Linked DNA regions of Lichenicola cladoniae. The protein of the gene in region 2 interacts with the protein of the main gene of each other region in a pairwise test. Links are inferred from orthologs where the notes say so. Each region holds a gene or a part of one and is shown on either strand. Other genes may lie near its edges.

What was found.
Region 1: the proteins of ribD (region 2) and accC interact in binary tests that used the Escherichia coli proteins (3 or more experiments, as listed by UniProt). The link is inferred for Lichenicola cladoniae from one-to-one orthologs.

The regions. Positions count from the first base shown.
Region 1 is NZ_CP053708.1:3,257,437-3,263,665, reverse strand. The notes cover bases 2,469-5,420. They hold accC (acetyl-CoA carboxylase biotin carboxylase subunit), read right to left. Parts: upstream 4,641-5,420; coding sequence 3,297-4,640; downstream 2,469-3,296. Other genes in these bases: aroQ (type II 3-dehydroquinate dehydratase), read right to left, coding at 5,106-5,420; HN018_RS14820 (acetyl-CoA carboxylase biotin carboxyl carrier protein), read right to left, coding at 4,651-5,109; sthA (Si-specific NAD(P)(+) transhydrogenase), read left to right, coding at 2,469-3,073. Also shown: HN018_RS14840 (ATP-binding protein), read left to right, coding at 1-926; HN018_RS14835 (adenine phosphoribosyltransferase), read left to right, coding at 1,055-1,570; more of sthA, read left to right, coding at 1,622-2,468; more of aroQ, read right to left, coding at 5,421-5,561; HN018_RS14810 (septal ring lytic transglycosylase RlpA family protein), read left to right, coding at 5,895-6,229. UniProt on the Escherichia coli protein: This protein is a component of the acetyl coenzyme A carboxylase complex; first, biotin carboxylase catalyzes the carboxylation of the carrier protein and then the transcarboxylase transfers the carboxyl group to form malonyl-CoA.
Region 2 is NZ_CP053708.1:449,859-455,374, reverse strand. What follows is about bases 247-3,098. They hold ribD (bifunctional diaminohydroxyphosphoribosylaminopyrimidine deaminase/5-amino-6-(5-phosphoribosylamino)uracil reductase RibD), read right to left. Parts: upstream 2,296-3,098; coding sequence 1,198-2,295; downstream 247-1,197. Other genes in these bases: HN018_RS01905 (riboflavin synthase subunit alpha), read left to right, coding at 2,856-3,098; ribB (3,4-dihydroxy-2-butanone-4-phosphate synthase), read right to left, coding at 247-1,201. Outside these bases: more of ribB, read right to left, coding at 1-246; more of HN018_RS01905, read left to right, coding at 3,099-3,479; HN018_RS01900 (LLM class flavin-dependent oxidoreductase), read left to right, coding at 3,672-4,778; HN018_RS01895 (TonB-dependent receptor), read right to left, coding at 4,891-5,516. UniProt on the Escherichia coli protein: Converts 2,5-diamino-6-(ribosylamino)-4(3h)-pyrimidinone 5'-phosphate into 5-amino-6-(ribosylamino)-2,4(1h,3h)-pyrimidinedione 5'-phosphate.

The DNA.
Region 1 (6,229 bases), 2.8 Mb from region 2 along the record:
ACCTGGCGCTGCTGCTGCCCGATCTGATGCCGCTGCTGCGGCGCACCCTCGGCGAGCGCATCGAGATCCTGCTGGATCTGCCGGAGGGCGAATGGCTGGTGACGATCGACCCGATCCAGCTGGAGAGTGCCATCCTGAACCTGGCGTTGAACGCGCGAGATGCGATGCCGGGCGGCGGTGTGCTGGCGATCCGGCTGGCCGCCGGCGCGGCCGACCCGGTGGGCACCGCGGCTCGGGCGCCTCGCGGTCGGCCGGATGTCTTCGAGCTGTCCCTCGCCGATACCGGGCAGGGTATGAGCGAGGCGGTGGCATCCCGGGCGTTCGAGGCGTTCTTCACGACCAAGGCCGATCGTGGCGGTACTGGGCTCGGGCTGGCCACCCTCTCCGCATTCGCAAGCCGGTCCGGCGGGGCGGCAAGACTGGTATCCCAGCCGGGCCTCGGCACCACCGTGACGATACAGCTGCCGCGCACTGCCGGTCACGCCCCGGACGCCTCCGCACGGACGCTAAGTCCGTCGGGGATTCCGCGCGGCGAGGGCCGGATCCTGCTGGTCGAGGATTCGGCAGACGTGCGCAAGATCGTCGCCGATACGCTGCGCACGCTGGGTTATCGCGTCTGCGAGGCCGAGGATGGCTGCGTCGCGTTGCGCATGCTGAGCGACCGTTCAGACAGGATCGACCTGTTGCTGACCGATATAGGGCTTCCCGGTCCGCTCGACGGGTTCGCCCTGGCCGAACGATCCGCGCAGCTGCGGCCGGGTATCCGTGTCCTCTACATGTCCGGCTACGGCGACGAGACCGGTACCGTCTCGCATCGCCGCCGCGCGCCCGCGGGCATGTTGATCGGAAAGCCGTTCAGGCGCGAACAACTGGCCCGCGCAGTTTATGAAACACTGCGCAGCTCGGGGAAGGCAGCGGCGGCATAGCGGGACGCACCGGGCCCGGGCGCCGTCGTTCTTGCCGATGCCCCTCGAAACAGGTAAAGCCCGGCTGCACATGAGGAGGGGAGCTTCGGGCATGGTCCGGGCTCTGTCGATCAATGGACTTGAAGGCAATGGACCTCAAGGAGCACATCCGCGGCATCCCGGATTTTCCGAAGCCCGGCATCCTGTTCTACGATATCTCGACGCTGCTGCGGAACGCCGATGCCTGGCAGGTGGCGATGGGACGGCTCGCGCATGCCGTGGCACCAGCCCAGCCCGACCTGCTGGCGGGTGTCGAATCACGCGGCTTCCTGATGGCGGCCCCGCTTGCGAGCAAGCTCGGCTGCGGGTTCCTGATGCTGCGCAAGCCCGGCAAGCTGCCCGGCCGTACCGTCTCGGTCGATTACGAGCTGGAATACGGCCAGGACAGTCTTCATATCCAGGCCGATGCGATCCGGCCTGGCCAGCGCGTGGTGGTGGTGGACGACCTGCTGGCGACTGGCGGGACACTCGCAGCGGCAATCCAGCTTCTGCAAAAGGTCGGAGCCAACGTCACCGGTGCGGCCGTCATCATCGAGATCCTGTCCCTGAAGGGCCGGGAGAAGCTGGGCGTGCCGACCTCGGCGCTGGTCAGTTACGAATCCTGAAGCATCCTGGATCTATTTGCTGACGGTGTATTTCGCCCGAAGGAGCATGACATGATCCAGGATTACGAGCTGATCGTCATCGGAAGCGGCCCGTCCGGCCGCCGTGCTGCAGTTCAGGCTGCGAAGCTCGGAAAGTCGGTCCTGGTCATCGAGAAGACATCGCGGCTCGGCGGCGTGTCGGTCCATACCGGAACGATCCCGTCCAAGACCCTGCGCGAGACCGTGCTCAACCTGACCGGTTGGCGCGAGCGCGGCTTCTACGGCCTCGCCTACCGGGTGAAGCAGGATATCGCCGCCGGCGACCTGACCATCCGCCTGACGAAGACGCTCGATCATGAGGTCGAGGGACTGAAGCACCAGTTCATCCGCAACCACGTGCACATGATGCACGGCGCCGCGCGCTTCCTCGACAGCCACTCGCTCGAAGTGACCCTGGATGCCGGCGAGATCCAGCTGGTGCGGGGGCAGAGGATCGTGATCGCCGTCGGCACGCGGCCGTACCGGCCCGACAGCGTTCCGTTCAACGGCACCACGGTGGTCGATAGCGACGGCATCATCAATCTGCAGAAGCTGCCGAACAGCCTGGCGGTGATCGGGGCCGGGGTGATCGGCGTCGAGTATGCGACGATCTTCAGCGCGCTCGACGTGCGGGTCACGCTGATCGAGCCGCGCGACAGCTTCCTCGACTTCATCGACCGCGAGTTGCTGGCCGAGTTCGTCCACCAGCTCCGCGATCGCGGCGTGACGTTCCGGCTGGGCGATCCGGTCGAGACCATCAACATGGAGCATGGCCAGCCGATCGTGATGCTTGCCGGCGGGCGGCGCGTGCGCGCCGAGATGGTGCTCTACACCGCTGGGCGCGTGGGCAATGTCGAGGCGCTCGAGCTCGATCGCTGCGGCCTCGCGGTCGACAACCGGGGCAGGATCACCGTCGATCCCACGACGTATCAGACCGCCGTGCCGCACATCTATGCTACGGGCGACGTGATCGGTTTCCCGAGCCTCGCCTCAACCTCGATGGAACAGGGCCGCATCGCCGCCTGCCATGCCTTCGGCGAGAACGTGCCGCCGCCGCCGAGATTCTTCCCCTACGGTATCTATTCGGTGCCGGAGATCTCGACCGTCGGCATGACCGAGGAGGAAGTCAGGAGCCGCCACATCCCGTACGAGACCGGCGTGGCGCGCTTCCGCGAGACGTCGCGTGGCCACATCATGGGTCTGCAGGGCGGCCTGCTGAAGATGATCGTGTCGCTCAAGACGCGGAAACTGCTCGGCGTGCATATCGTCGGCGAGGGTGCGACCGAACTCGTGCATATCGGACAGGCGGTGCTGAACCTGCACGGTACGCTCGACTATTTCCTCGAGAACACGTTCAACTATCCGACGCTCGCGGAGGCCTACAAGATAGCCGCCCTCGACGCCTGGAACCGGATGACGCCGCGTGTCGCCGGCCGCGAGGAAGCCGAGATCGAGAACGCCGAGCAGGCCGACGCCGCCGAGTAGCGGCCAGCGGCCAGCCCATTGAATGAAACCCTGATCGCGCTGTTGGCGCCGTCCGGATCAGACGCTGTATCACGACGATGGTCGTGAACAGGTACGCGGCTTGCGGCTACTACCCGCTCAGGGCAGCGCAGATAAGCATCGGCGCACGGTTCGGATCGATGGCCGCTCGGCGGTCGATACCAGGCAGAACGGCGTGTCCATCGCGCCGATGTTCAGCGACCGCCTAGTGCGGCTTGTCGACGAACTGTTCGAGCCAGTGGATGGTGTAGTCGCCGGCACGGAACTCCGGGTCCGCAAGGATGCGCTGGTGCAAAGGGATTACGGTCTTGATCCCCGAAATCACGAACTCGTCCAGCGCCCGCTGCATCCGGGCGATCGCCTCGGGACGGGTTGGCGCATGCACGATCAGCTTGGCGACCATGCTGTCGTAATACGGCGGCACCACGTAGCCGGCGTAGAGCGCGCTATCGATCCGGACACCCAGGCCACCCGGTGGATGGAACACGGTGACGCGGCCGGGGGTCGGCATGAAGGTGTCCGGGTCCTCGGCGTTGATCCGGCACTCGATCGCATGGCCCTCGAAGCGGACCTGCTCCTGCGTGTAGCCGAGCGGCTGGCCGGCGGCGATACGGATCTGCTCGCGCACCAGGTCCACGTTGCACACCATCTCGGTGATCGGATGCTCGACCTGCAGCCGGGTGTTCATCTCGATGAAGGCGAACTGGCCGTCCTGGTACAGGAACTCGAGCGTGCCGGCATTGCGGTAGCCGAGCTTCTTCAGAGCAGAGGTTGCGGTCTCGCCGATCGCGCGGCGTTCCTCCTGTGTGAGGGCAGGGGAACCGGCCTCCTCGAGCAGCTTCTGGTGCCGGCGCTGCAGCGAGCAGTCGCGCTCGCCGAAATGCACTACGGCGCCATGATTGTCGGCCATGATCTGCAGTTCGATATGGCGCGGCTTGTCGAGATACTTCTCGAGATAGACTTCGTCGTTGCCGAACGCGGCCTTGGCCTCGGTGCGGGCGACGCGCCAGGCTTCCTCGATATCGTTCGCGGTCTCGGCGACCTTCATGCCGCGTCCGCCACCACCGGCGGCGGCCTTTATCAGCACCGGATAGCCGATCTCGGCCGCGACCGTGCGGGCGGCATCGAGGTCGGCGAGCGCTCCGTCCGAACCCGGCACCAGCGGCACGCCGAGACTGCGCATGGCGGTCTTGGCGGTGATCTTGTCGCCCATCATCCGGATATGGTCGGGCGACGGTCCGATGAAGGTGAGGCCATGCGCCTCGACCGCCTCGGCGAAGCCGGCATTCTCGGACAGGAAGCCGTAGCCCGGATGGATCGCATCGGCACCGCACAGATGCGCCGCGGTCAGGATCGCCGGGATGTTGAGGTAGCTGTCGCGCGACGCCGGCGGGCCGATACAGACGCTCTCGTCCGCCAGCCGCACATGCATCGCCTCGGCGTCGGCAGTCGAATGAACCGCGACCGTGCGTATGCCCAGTTCGCGGCAGGCGCGCAGCACCCGGAGCGCGATCTCGCCGCGGTTGGCAATCAGGATCTTGTCGAACATCAGGCGGCGATCACTCGATGACCGCCAGGACTTCGCCGAACTCGACCGGCGAGCCGGAGGTGACCAGCAGCTTCTTCAGGGTGCCCGCGCGCGGCGCCTTGATCTGGTTGAAGGTCTTCATCGCCTCGATCAGCATCAGCGTCTGTCCGGCGGTGACCGCATGGCCTTCGGTTACGAAGGCCGGCGCGCTCGGCTCGGGCGACAGGTAGGCCACGCCGACCATCGGGCTGGTGACCGCGCCCGGGTGCTTGGACAGGTCGGCCGGATCCGCGATCGCCGGGCCTGCAGCCGGTGCGAGCGCCGTTCCGGGGCCGGACGGTGCGGCATAGGCCTGCACCATCTGCGCCGGGGCGCGGACCACGCGGATGCGGCTGTCCTTCTCCGCGACCTCGATCTCGGTCAGACCGGTCTCGGTCAGGATCTGGGCCAGTGCGCGGATCGCGTCCACGTCGACGGGCAGGCGGCTCATCGTTCGTCCTCGTCCATGATGATGTCGGCCAGCGCGGTCAGCGCCAGCGCATATCCACGCACCCCGAGCCCGCAGATCACGCCCACAGCCGCCTGGCTGACATAGGAGTGCCGGCGGAATTCCTCGCGACGGTGGATGTTGGAGATATGCACCTCGACGACCGGCAACGCGACAGCCGTCAGCGCGTCGAGCAATGCGATAGAGGTATGGGTATAGGCGCCCGGGTTGATCAGGATCCCGCGCGCGCGGCCACGGCATTCCTGCACCCAGGACACGAGCTCGCCCTCGCCGTTGGTCTGGCGGAAGTCGATCGCGACATCCAGGCGCTCGGCAGCCTGGACGCAGATCTGCTCGACATCGTCGAGCGTCGCCCTTCCGTAGATGGCGGGTTCGCGCAGACCGAGCATGTTGAGGTTGGGGCCGTTCAGCACGGCGATGAGCGGAGGCGTCATTGTCACGCGGCGTTAGCATGTCGCCACCGGTGCTCCAAGGGCATCCGGGCCACATGACGGCGATCGCGACATCCAAGCCACGCTGTTGCCGCTGGCACACGCATGGCTGGGTGCGCCGCACAATATAACGCTGATGTCTACCCAGTAGAGTCATCTTCTTCTTCGTCTCAAATTCCCCAATGCTGTCACCCGAATTGCGACCGAAAAGCATATAAAGGCCTCTTTATGCTCTGTTCATGTTTGGACGGCGCTATTCAGGCTTGATCTTCTGATTAGGTACGCCTCTAGTGCTCGGGAACGGTGTGGGACGACCAAAACGTGCGATCGACGAGCTTGCGACCTCAGAGCAACAGGGCCCTCGCCCTTTCCGCGACGCAGCTCGCCTCGCTAGCCGTTGCGGCCCTTCTCGGCCTCGGCACCTCTGGATCGATCGCAGCACCCGTCGCCGTCGCACCGACAAGCTGGGCAGGGGCGGTCCACTCGCGTCTCGCCGAGCAAGCGGCACTCGATCCCGCCACCGCAACCTCGGACCCGGCACCGGTCGAGGCGGCACCTCATCATCAGGTCACTGCCTGGGCCCGGGCCGTCGAGGCCCGTTTCGCGCTGCATGCTCATCATGTCGCCGAAGCCGGCCGGTCTGCGCTCGCCTGGTCCGAGAGCGGCGTCGC
Region 2 (5,516 bases):
GCTTGGTCCGCAGATAGGCCTGGTTGTAGGCGGTGGGCGCGGTTTCGAGCGACGGACTTGCGGCGACGGTGAAGCCGCGTTCCTCGAGAGCGGTGATCTTGGCAGGGTTGTTGGTCAGCAGGGCCAGCGTCTGCACCCCGAGGTGACGCAGGATCGCGGCGGCGACCGTCCAGTCGCGTGCGTCGGCCGCGAAGCCCAGCCGATGGTTGGCCTCGATCGTGTCCAGGCCCTGATCCTGCAGCTCATAGGCACGGACCTTGTTGGCGAGGCCGATGCCCCGGCCTTCCTGGTCGCGCAGATAGACCAGCACGCCGGAGTCGGCGCTGGAGATGCGGTCCATCGCCGCATGCAGTTGCGATCCGCAGTCACACCGGAGCGAGCCGAACACGTCGCCGGTCACGCACTCGGAGTGCAGCCGGACCAGCGGCGGGCGAGTGGCCGGAGCCTGGCCGGGATTGCCCTTGACCAGCGCCAGATGCTCGGCGCCGGCCGTATCGCGGAACGCATGCATCTCGAAGACGGCGGTACCATCGGTCCCGAACGACCCGACCGGCAGGCTGGTGGTGGCGATATGGGTAACGACCGGCTCGGACAGATATTCGACGAGTTCGGCGATGGTCACGATCGGCATGCCATGCTCGATGCCGAACGCGCGTAGCTCGGGCATCCGCGCCATGTCGCCGCCGGCGCTCATGACCTCGCAGATCACCGCCGCCGGCCGCAATCCTGCCAGGCGCGCCAGGTCGATCGAGCCCTCGGTGTGGCCGGTCCGGGCCAGCACCCCCCCCTTCACGGCGCGCAACGGGAACACGTGACCGGGCGAGATCAGGTCGCCCGGCACGGCCTCGGCTGCGACCGCCGCCTGGATGGTGCGGGCGCGGTCATGCGCGGAGATGCCGGTGGTGACGCCTTCGGTGGCTTCGATCGAGACGGTGAAGGCGGTGGTCCGGGGCGCCCGGTTGTCGACGACCATCATCGGCAGGGCAAGCTGCTCGACCCGAGCCTCTTCGAGCGCCAGGCAGACCAGTCCGCGGGCATGGGTGACCATGAAGTTGATGGCCTCCGGGGTCGCGAACTCCGCCGCGATGACCAGGTCGCCCTCGTTCTCGCGATCCAGGTCGTCGGTCATGATGACCATGCGGCCGGCACGCAGCGCCTCGATGGCCGCTTCGATGGACGGTGTCAGGGGTTTCGAGGTCATGCGTCATCATCCCACTGGGTGTTCGAAGTATCTGAAAGCTCGGGCAGCAGCGACAGCGGCGACACCTCGCCTGCCCGCCGGGGCGACAGGCTGACATCGAGCCGGTCGACCGGATCATGCCGGGTCGGGTCCGCCTGGGTGATCGTCAGCCAGTCGTCCCAGAGCCCGGCTTCGCGCAGGCTGGCCAGCACGGATGGGCCGGCCTCGACCATCGCCCACATCACGCCGGCCTCGCCCAGCGTCGGCAGCACTTCATCGAGCGAGCGGATCGACCGCACGTCGAAGCCACGCGCGCCGGCCGCCTGGATGGTCTCGGCGGACACCCGGTCGCCGCGCCCGAGTATCGCCAGGATCCGGCGCCGGCCGGGGTGGTCGGGCAGATGGCGAACGGTAAAGGATGGATCGTCGGCGAGGATGGTGCCGGTGCCGGTGATGATCGCATCGGTGCAGCGACGCAGCCGATGCGCCAGACGCAGCGAGGCCGACGAGGTGAAGGTGCTGGCGCCGCGCGGAGGGATCATGCTTCCCGACGCGTCGAGCGCCTGCTTGACGGTGATCCAGGGGTGGCCGGTGATCGCACGGCACCGGAACGGCGCGATGAGGGCCTGGCAGGCACGGGACAGCGCATCGTCCGGACCGTTCAGCATGTGGACGGCGATGCCGGCATCGCGCAGCCGTTCGGCACCATGGCCGGTCACCAACGGATTGGGGTCGGCGCTGCCGATCCAGACGGTGCGGACCGGGCTGGCGAGGATGGCCTCGGTGCATGGACCGGTGCGGCCGGTATGATTGCAGGGCTCGAGCGTGACAACGAGCGCGGCCGCCTGCGCCGTCAGGCCGGCCTGTTCGAGCAGGCGCAGCGCCTGGGCCTCGGCATGGGAACCGCCGGCACGCTGATGTGCGGCTGCCACCAGGACGCGGCCGGTCGCATCCAGGATGGCGCAGCCGACCGGCGGATTGGGCGTGGTGGCACCGATGAACGCGCACGCCGCCTCTATCGCCGCCCGGAAGCCGGCTTCGACTCCAGGTGGTCGTTGCGAGGCATCCGAACCCGGGCCTAGCGGTGGAGGTCGTGACAGCGGCGCCGCAAGCATAATCAATCGAATCCCGTCCTGACGGACGTGACTCAGGGCACAGCTTTCCGGTCATGCCACTCCGTTGCCGGAACGGCAGTCTCGTCAGCGTTCTCTCCCATCCGGACTATACCGTCGGCTCCGGGATCTCACCGGATCTGCTCGACCCTGCTGCGTAGCCCAGCAGGCGCTCGCGGGCTGATGAAACAAACGGTCAGACCGCCTGCCTTCAAATACCGCCGGTGGGGAATTTCACCCCGCCCTGAGAACATCTCTGGTGCGATTATGGATAGTCCGGCGCCGATCGCCAAGTGGGCCACCTACTCCCGCGTGTAGGCGCTGGGACCGCGGGACCGGGATCAGCCTCTCCAACGGGACGATCTCGCTGCGGCAGCGGTCGCGGACGGCGTGGCGTCCCTGACAATGATCCGGGCGCGCGTGCCTGTCGGGCCTGCAAGGCGACAAGGTCGACCGCTGGCGGATCGGTGCCGGCGCCACCATGTCCTGTCGGGTGCAGGCCGATGGCGCATGTTCGTATGCGGACGGACCGGATTTAGCCGCGATGGTGGAGAGCAGGCCGGATGTATAGCGGGATTTCACAGGCCGTGGTTCCGGTGATGGAGCGTACGCCCGGCGACGGCAGCACCAGCTACGTGCTGCGCCTGCCCGAGCCGTTGCTTGAGGGATTGAAGCTCGGCGCCAGCGTCAACATCGACGGGGTCTGCCTGAGTGCGGTCACCATCGACCATGACCTGGTTTCGTTCGACGTCTCCGACGGCACCATGGCGATCACCAACCTGGGTGACCGCGCCGTCGGCAGCCGGGTCAACGTCGAACGCTCGCTGAAGAGTGGCGAGGAGAATGGCGGCCATGCGGTAACCGGCCATATCACCGGCACCGCTCCGATTACCGGCATCAATACCGGCACCGGGGCGCTGTATCTGCGGGTCGCGATCCCGGAGGCGCACCGCAAATACGTGTTCGTGCGGGGTTACCTGGCGCTTAACGGCTGCAGCCTGACGGTTGCCGAGGCTGACGAGGCCACCGGCGAAGTGAAGATCAACCTGATCCCGGAGACGGTGCGCCAAACCAGCCTGGCCGACTACCGGGTGGGCGATCGCATCAACTACGAGATCGAACTGCAGACCCAGATCATGGTCGACACGATCGAGCGGTGCATCCGCCAGTCGCTCCAGCGCAGCTGACGAACCGCTCTTTCGCGCGCCTGGCACAGTCCCGGACGGCCTCCCGGCGGTTCCTGCTGCTCTACGGACCGAACGGGTCTCGTCGCGGCCGGGATCGGTGACGATGGCCTGTCCACGCTAGATATGTCGGAATGTCGACCAGCAGGCCGAAATCACGCCGACTCTTCGCGAGCATCACGGGACCCGCGCGCCATGAACATCCCCCAGCCGACCCGGTTCGGACTGCCCTCCGATACGGGGGCGAAGGATTTCGGCCTGTTCCTGCCGGTTGCCAACGGTGGGTGGATCCTGTCCTCCACCACGCCGGTCATCGACGGATCGTACGAATACAACCGCAGGGCCGCATTGCTGGCCGAAGCGATCGGCCTCGACTTCGTCATGTCGATGGCGAAGTTTCGTGGCTACGGCGGCAGGACCGATCATTGGCGCACCTCCCTCGACAGCACGGTGCTGATGTCGGCGCTTGCGGCACAGACCAGCCGGGTAAAAATCTGGACCACCTTCCACACCCTGCTGCAGAACCCCGCGGTTGCCGCCAAGATGATTGCGACCCTCGACCAGGTGAGCCATGGCCGCGCCGGGCTCAACGTGGTTCCGGGCGCCTTCAAGGGCGAGTTCGCGCAGATGGGCGCCTGGCCCGATAACGTGAATCATGACGACCGCTACGAGCTTGCCAGCGAATGGCTGCGGGCGGTCAAGAGCCTGTGGACCCAGCCTTCGACGACGCAACGCGGGCGGTACTTCAATCTCGAGGATTGCCACTCCGATCCAAAGCCGGTGCAGTCGCCACGGCCGTTCATCGTAGCCGCCGGAATGTCCGAGCGCGGCATGCGGTTCGCGATCGAGGAAACCGATGCGATCTTCATCGGCGGCCGCGACGATGACGAGCTCCGCGCGACCAGCCTGCGCGCCAAGGAAATGGCGCATGAAGCCGGCCGCCGGCTGCGCACCTACGCCATGCTGATCCTGGTGATCGAGGATAGCGATGCCGAAGCGGAGGCGACCATCGCCCGGTTCCGCGACGGCTTCGACGAAGAAGCATTCTACGGGATGATGCGCTCCTACGGCATGATCGACGCCGAGATCGGCCGCGAGAACGCGTTCACCGCGCGGGCCCGCACCGGCATCACCGCGCCGCATGCCGCGGGCAGCCCTGAGACGATCACCCGCCGTATGACCGAGCTGATCGAGCATTGCGACCTGGACGGCATGATGCTGATCTTTCCGGACTACCTGGACGGGCTCGCCCGCTTCGGCGCCACGATCCTGCCGGCGCTGCATGCCCGGTTCGGTCAATGACTGGAAGCCTGATGCGCCCCCCCTGCACCCTGTCGTTCGATTACATGATCGGAATGGTCGGCAGTTTAATAAGATCCCTTCTTCGGTCTCCGATCTTCGAAGCAATTCCGTTCTAGAACTTGACTCCGGCACCTAGGAATATCGAGCGTTCGGGCTGCGTCCAGAACAACGGCATGTTGGCGGCGACAGTGTAGCCCGCCAGACCATTGATCCTGCGGCTGTCGAGCAGGTTGAAAATCTGTGCCTTGATCTCGATCGGTGCGGCACCCCGGCGAGCCAGGGTCGTGGCGGCGGAAATATCGAGCTGGTTGGTGGGGTCGATCCATTGCGCACGCCCGACATCGCCATAGGAGCCGCCGACCCAGCGATCGATGACCGACGCGCTCACCCCGTTGCGGGCATAGGTCAATCCGGCGGCAAGCGTTGCCTGGGGTGTCGTCGGCGCCGGACCCGAGACACCGCCGGCGCTCGCAGATTGATGTGCCTGGTTGAGCGAACCGCTTCCATACAGGCTCAGTCCGAACCCGAGCTGACGGGAGCCCTCCGCCTCGATGCCGCGATAGACGATGCGCCCTTCCGCGAAATCCTCGCTCTCTCCGCCCACAGTCCGTACGCCCACGGCATTGTCGAAAACGATCTCGTAGAGGTCGGCCGCGATCGCCAGTCCCGGTCCGGACCACGTCGCGCCGACCTGGAAATTCCAGGTATTCTCCGGCGATATAGCCGCCGTCCGCGGGT